Allorhodopirellula heiligendammensis: one gene and its partner. The protein of the gene in region 1 interacts with the protein of each later gene in a pairwise test. Links are inferred from orthologs where the notes say so. Each region holds a gene or a part of one and is shown on either strand. Other genes may lie near its edges.

Region 1 (3,610 bases):
CACACTGACGGTCGAGACCGCGAGTGCCAATCCAGGTTCGATTGAATTGAGCAAGCTGCTCTTGCCCACACCGCTCTGTCCGGCGAGTGCCGTCTGTCGGTTTTGCAAGAACGCGTGCAGGTATTCGAGGTTCTGGCCGGTGTTCGCGGACGTTGTCAAGACGCGATAGCCGAGCGAAGCGTACACGCCGACGAGTGCCTGCAACCGCAGCGGATCGATGAGATCGATTTTGTTGATCACGATGACTGGCTCAATATCGTGCTGCGAGGCGGTCAGCAACATGCGATCGATGAGCGTGGGTTTGATCCCGGGTTCGGCGGCGCTGGCAATGATCAAGAGCGCGTCGACGTTAGCGGCGATCACGTGTTGTTTATTGCGACTGGTGCGGCAGATGATACCGTGTCGAGGTTCGACACGTTCGATCATCCCATCGCCGGTGACGACTTCATCGGCGCGGCGTCCGGATTGGCCATCGTCCCCCTCGCGACCTTCGATGCGAAACCAAACTCGGTCACCAGCGACGACGACGCCTCGTTGATCGGTGGCGAGTGATTTGAGGACTTGGCGCACCGCACAGGCGTAGAGCCGGCCATCGTCGGCCTGCACCTTGCTCTGGCGACCATGAACACTGAGCACGCGGCCATGGGTTAGCTGGGCCTCGTTGACGCGGACTTCAACTTGGAGTCCGTCGCTGCCCCGCGGTGCATTGTCGGCACCCGCGATCGTTTTTCGGCGAGTGAGTTCGCCTTTGCCGCTGAGGCGTTCACCGTGGGCGGCATCATCGAGGCGTGATGACACGTCCTGTTGGAATTCACGCGTCAGGTCGCTTGTGCGGACGCGACCCTGATGCTTCTTGCGGAACTCAGCCCGCAATTTTCCCTTCGACTTGCCCTCTTTTTTCTTGGCCAACGTGTCATTCTTCGTGGGGAACGGTGGCACCCGAGCTGCGTTCGGCGGCGCCTTCGGGCGCCATGATTTGCTCGACTTTGCCCTCGCGGTCACCTTTGCGTTTGTGAATCGATGGGCCGATCAGTTCGGTGAGCTCCGCTTCGTTGAGTTCCTCACGTTCGAGCAATCCGCGGGTGATTGTTTCCAGTTCACCGCGGTGTTCGCGAAGCAACTGTTCGGCCTTTTGATCTGCTTCGAGCAGCAATCGGGCGACTTCCTCATCGATCAGTTCTTGGGTGTGCTCGCTGAACTGGCGTTGCTGATGAATTTCACGGCCGAGGAATGGATCCTCATCGCTGGTTTTGTAGCTGACCGGACCGATTTTGGGGCTCATACCCCAGTGGGTGACCATCCGCCGCGCGATACTGGTGGCCCGTTCCAAGTCATTTTCTGCGCCGACACAGGTTTCGCTGTAGATGATTTTTTCAGCGGCTCGCCCGCCCAGCAGGACGATCAGCTGATGCAGCAGCTCCTTCTTGCTCATACTGAGCCGGTCTTCATTCGGCACATACTGGGTCACGCCGAGGGCGCGACCGCGGGGGATGATGGTGACCTTGTGGACGATGTGCGAACCCTCGAGGTGCCACGCGGTGAGCGTGTGTCCGGCTTCGTGGTAGGCGGTTTTTTCTTTCTCGTCTTCCTGAAGAACCTCCTCGCGTTTGGCACCCATCAGGATTTTGTCGCGGGCAAAATCGAAGTCTGTCATCTCGACGACCTTCTTGTCTTGCCGGGCCGCCCAGAGTGCGGCTTCGTTGACCATGTTACGGATATCGGCACCGGTCAAGCCAACGGTGCCGGCGGCGAGCCGGCGGAGGTCCACGTCTTCGGCGAGCGGTACATCTCGCACGTGGACCTTGAAGATTTCCTCACGGCCCTTCATCGTGGGCCGGCCGACGGTGACATGCCGGTCGAAGCGGCCTGGGCGCAGCAGGGCGGGGTCGAGCACGTCGGGCCGGTTCGTCGCTGCGATGACGATGACGGCGTGGGTGCCGCTGAAGCCATCCATCTCGCCGAGGATTTGATTGAGGGTTTGCTCGCGTTCGTCATGCCCGCCCCCCAGTCCGGCACCGCGTTGGCGACCGACCGCATCGATTTCGTCAATGAAGATGATCGACGGCGAATGCTCTTTGGCCGTTTTAAACAGATCGCGTACCCGGCTGGCACCGACACCGACGAACATTTGAATGAATTCGCTGCCGTTGACGCTGTAGAAGGGCACTTCGGCCTCACCAGCGACCGCTCGGGCGAGCAGTGTTTTTCCCGTCCCGGGGGGGCCATTGAGGAGCACGCCCTTGGGAACTTGGCCGCCCAATCGGGAGAACTTGTCGGGGGTTTTGAGGTACTCGACGATTTCCTGCAAGTCGGCTTTGACGCCCTGCAGGCCAGCGACATCGTCAAAGGTGATGACTTTATCGGTGGCTTCGAATCGTTTCGCGGGGCTTTTGCTGAACCCTGAGAGAAACCCGCCACCGCCCATCATTTCGTTGCGACTGCGGCGGATCATCGTGAAGATTAGAAACAGGATGCCCAGCGGCAAGATCAGCATCAGCAGGACCTGCATGATCGCAGCAGTCGAATCCGGCTTCTTGAACTCATAGCTTTCGACGTCGGCCCCTTTGGCCTCTAGTTCTTTCGCCAGATTGATAGCGTATTCCGAACCCGCCGGACGGGTGAACACAAACTTTTTGTCGTACTTTTCCGGTTTGGTATCCTCGTCGATATTCTTGCCTTCGGGAAACGGCTTTTCCGGGGCCAATTTGAATTCGCCGGTGACTTCCAGGTCGCCAATTTGGACGGATTGCACGTTCTTTTTAGCGAGTTGGTCCTGGAAAAATTTCGCCGTGATACTGTCTCGTTCTTCCCCGCGGTTGAGGAACAGGAGTGCTGCCAGGGCAGCAATCACCAGCGCAATCATGACCGGATTGCCGCTCCGGCGACCACCGTCTTGCTCTGTCGGTTCTTTCGAGGGGGACGGGGAGTCCTTGGCCATATCGTTTTCCTATCGTGTCGCTGGGTAATGACCGGCTTGGCGGTCCAGCCACCCTGCGATTAAGTTTTTAAGAGAGGTATTGAGGGAGTGTACCGCGAAATCGGACTCGCGACTAACCGAGTAACTCAGTTACCGATCAGGTAGAAATAGTTCTTGGTCCTTAGGCCCAGTCGTCCGTTGATCGGCACGAGGCTGGCTACGGTGTATTCTTCGTCGTCGGCAACTTCGTTGGTCCGAATGACTTTGGCGTCGGCACCGAGGGGCTCGACGACCTGGGTGATTGCGTCTTCGCTCGTCACGTACATCCGATTACCGGCGACCAGCGGAGAGCTGCTGTAGCTTCGTCGTGTCCGCGGCAAATCAACGGTCCACTGGGTCTCACCGGTATCCGCGGACAAGGCGTAGGCAGTTCCCTTGTCATGCTTGACGTCGGAAACCATGTAGACCACCCCGTCACGCAAGGCCGGTGTCGGCACATCGCTACCGATATCGTCGCGGAACCAGAGAATCGCGTCTTGGCCTTCGCCAGCGACCACTTTCTGCATATCGACAGCCGTCAGCGTGGCTCCGCGAGAGTACGGGCAGATGATCAAATTGCCCTCAGCGACGGGGGAGGCGATGGAGCGGAAGAACTCTTCGCCACCAGGGTTGAAGCCGCCGAGTCGGCCGAGC
Region 2 (3,589 bases), 460 kb from region 1 along the record:
CAGTCTGGAGCGGAGAGAATGCATTGAAGATCGCAGGCGGGCAGTGGGAGGCTTCACAGCCTGTTGAGTTCGTTGCTTTCGCTGTCCGAATTCACAAATACCAAACCGGAACTCAAGCAAACGATCAACTGGATCGTCTCGCTGGCGGTGCGGATTGATAAATCAACAGGCAGTTTGGAGGGAGCCCAATCTTAACCTGTGGCAGGGGTTCAGTGGGCATCCATGCCTGTCTCCTGGCTCAACCGACGGAATCGCGCGTCAGAGGTTGCGAAGTGCTGTCATCTTAAAGACAGCTCTGCCTTTCTACATGCCGGTGGTCAGCCGAAGTTCACGTTGGTCACCCATCAGAACCGGATAGATGCTATTGCTTCGGCGGATTGACGTGTTTAAGGAATTTGAAGATATCACTACCAGTGGTCATGATTAGCGTGCTGTCGCCCCCGAGCATTTCTTGGTAGGTCTCCATCGTCTTGATGAACTCATAGAATGCGACGGAGTCCTCGCTTTGGTTGTAGGCGCTCGCATAGATTTCGCTGGCCTTCGCGTCTGCTTCGCCTTGGACTTCTTGGACCCGTTTATATGCTTCGGATTCAATTTTCAATAAGTCGCGTTCCTTCTTTCCAAGGATCTTCGCGGCTTCGCCTTCGCCCTCGCTACGAAATCGCTCCGCGATCTGCTGGCGTTCGCTGATCATGCGGTCATAGATTCGCTGACGTACGCTCTCGTTGTAGTTGATCCGCTTGAATCGTACGTCGAGCAGCTCGATGCCAAAATCCGATAGCTTCTCAGCTGCCTCGCCATAGATTTCCTCTTCGATCTTCGCACGCCCTTTTGAGATGGGATAGAGACGTCCCACGTTTCCGGGAGCATCGACGAGCACGGCATCTTGATTAGGCTCACGGTCCTTGGTAGTCCTGATCACCTCGATCAGCTCATGTTTCGCGATCGCATTGCGAGTCTCGCTGCCGAGAATATCGTCGAGACGTGACTGAGCACTCCGCTCATCTCGCAGTCGCAGAAAGAACTGTTTCGCGTCACTAATTCGCCATCGCCCAAAAGTGTCGACAACAATATAGGTTTTATCCTTGGTGGGCATTTCATTGGGGCGACCGTCCCACTCAAGCATGCGTTTTTCGATCCGCGTCACGTCTTGGACGAACGGAAGTTTGAGGTGCAGACCTGCGGCGGTGATCGGATCACCAACGGGCTTTCCGAATTGGGTGATGATCACCTGCTCGGTCTCGTCCACGGTGTAGGTCGCGGTGAAGTACAGAATCAGCAAGAACAGTCCGATTCCGCCCAGAATGGTAAGTGGTGCATTTTTCATCATGGGTTCTTTGTTGAATCGGTGGACAATTGCAATAGCGGCAAGATCTGACTGGCGCTTTCGTCAAGGATGATCTTTTTGCCGAGATTAGGAACGATCTGACGCATGGTCTCAATGTAGATGCGTTGTCTGGTGACCTCAGGGGCTTTGACGTACTCTGTCATCACAGCGTTGAACCGCGCGACATCGCCTTCAGCCTCGTTGACCCGCTTCAGAGCGTAGCCTTCGGCGGCCTGGATCTTTTGTTCCGCTTCGCCACTCGCTCGGGGAACGACTTTGTTGTACTCGCCATTGGCAACATTGATGAGTTGTTCCCGCTCCTGTTGAGCCTGGTTCACCTCGTTGAACGAACGCTGGACCGGCAGTGGCGGGTTCACATTCTTCAGTTGCACCTGGTCGATGCTCAAACCCAACTCATACTTGTCGACGAGCTGCTGCAGTTGAATCAGGGCATCAGCTTCGATCTCCTGACGGCCGACCGTAATGACCTCATCGACAGTTCGATCGCCTACGACGGTACGCATGACAGACTCAGAAAGCGCTCGCAGAGTGCTGTCGGGATTGCGAACTTTAAACAGGTAAAGTTCGGGTTCACGCACGCGGTATTGGATGATCCACTCAACCGTGGCTGCATTGAGGTCGCCGGTCACCATGCCGCGCTCGAGGGTCTGTTCCGATGAAAACTGGTTCGGATTCGTCGCATTGGCAGATCCAAATCCAAATTCCTGCTTCAACTGTCTCTTCACGGGTACCATGGACACACGTTCGATCCCGAAGGGCAGTTTGAACCGCAGGCCAGGCTCCGCGTTGCGAACGTATTTACCGAATCGCTGGACGACGCCCTCAGACTCCGCCTGCACGGTGTACACGCAAGAGTAAACGACCAACACCAGGAGAAATGCTGCGCCGAGCCAAAGCATTCGCACTTGATTCCAATCGATGTCGCGCCAGTCAAAGTCTCGCCAGTCGTCAGGATCAAACTTCATGTGGGATGCAATTGGTAGTTCGTAAGGAAATCGAAGGGAGACTCACCGCGGCCGCGATCGCAGCGCAATCACGCAGCGAGTTCGACCTCTGAGCGTAGGTCAAGTATAGCTTGCCCATCGGAGGATGCAGCGACCATCTCAGCAAACCCGCCGGGGGGTTCCCTTTTGTATCAGTCGAAGCAGGGAGGCCTTGCGGACCGATGCAGTGTGATCGACCACACTTCATGCTGCAATTGGAGTGAGTATGGCAGGGCGATCAACGGATCTCCCACATCAAAGGCGCTGGTGACGCAGTTTTCCCCAACAGTGAGCCTGTTGGCAGGCTTCGCCATGCTGAGCAGGATCAATCCTCCAGCTTGCGGTGGTGGACAGCCGTAAGAGGAAGCATGAGGAGCACCGCCGTAGAGCAACGTCTCATGGTGTACACTATGCGCCGCTCGATATTCCGATTCAGCACCGCACGACTTCATCCGATCACCGGTACGCCTCTGCTTCGGAATGAAGATTCGTTCACTTTCCCCACCAATAGCTGTTCCCACGATTCACACTTCCTATACTCAGACGCACTTGTTTAGCAAACTTTCATTTCGCCAAGACGTCACGATGGCCGCTGCACCACCTCGGAGATGGAGACATTCGTCCGTTGGTTCGGCTCTGCTTCACCGCTGCGAGCGTGTGCTCTCCAGGAGAAACCGTATCGACATGGATCACAATATCGATCTGGGGGTGTCTGACCGATGATCGACAATCGCATCGCAAAGATCTTCTGGATGGGTCTGCTCGCAATTCTGAACAGTACGATCGTGGCTGCGGAGAGTTCTGTTCCATTCGTTTCCGGTTTTGAACGATTTGGTCGCCATGATGAGGTTGACCAGGCGCTCGCTGGCGAGGTGTTACTGAGTGAACTGAGTTGCACAGCCTGTCATTTGAACGAGCGGATCAGTGCCAAAGGGGGACCGCAACTCAATGGCATCGCACGCCGAGTTAGTCAGGAGTGGCTAAGTGATTACTTGGCTTCGCCGACATCAGTTCATCCAGGCACGACGATGCCTGACGTGCTATCAGGCTTGTCCCAGGATTCCAAGGAAGAGGTCGTCGCGGCCCTTGTCGCGTTTCTATCAACACTGGATGAGGACCTGCCGACGATCAAGGCGGGGGGTGCCAATCCGGTTGAGTTCGAGTTCTGGAAGAAGGGCGATGCTGATCGCGGAGCCGACCTCTATCACCAGGTCGGCTGCGTGGCCTGCCATGCACCGGAGGCGAGCTACCATGTCTC

The links. Proteins that work in one complex are often made in the same cells at the same time.
Region 2: the proteins of ftsH (region 1) and hflK interact in binary tests that used the Escherichia coli proteins (3 or more experiments, as listed by UniProt). The link is inferred for Allorhodopirellula heiligendammensis from one-to-one orthologs.

The regions. Positions count from the first base shown.
Region 1 is NZ_SJPU01000002.1:1,210,708-1,214,317, forward strand. Bases 427-3,417 are described here. They hold ftsH (ATP-dependent zinc metalloprotease FtsH), read right to left. Parts: upstream 2,939-3,417; coding sequence 914-2,938; downstream 427-913. Other genes in these bases: rsgA (ribosome small subunit-dependent GTPase A), read right to left, coding at 427-909; Poly21_RS14935 (outer membrane protein assembly factor BamB family protein), read right to left, coding at 3,064-3,417. In the rest of the region: more of rsgA, read right to left, coding at 1-426; more of Poly21_RS14935, read right to left, coding at 3,418-3,610. UniProt on the Escherichia coli protein: Acts as a processive, ATP-dependent zinc metallopeptidase for both cytoplasmic and membrane proteins. Plays a role in the quality control of integral membrane proteins.
Region 2 is NZ_SJPU01000002.1:753,067-756,655, reverse strand. What follows is about bases 321-3,290. They hold hflK (FtsH protease activity modulator HflK), read right to left. Parts: upstream 2,314-3,290; coding sequence 1,327-2,313; downstream 321-1,326. Other genes in these bases: Poly21_RS13200 (c-type cytochrome), read left to right, coding at 3,051-3,290; Poly21_RS27515 (hypothetical protein), read right to left, coding at 2,484-2,852; hflC (protease modulator HflC), read right to left, coding at 362-1,330. In the rest of the region: more of Poly21_RS13200, read left to right, coding at 3,291-3,589.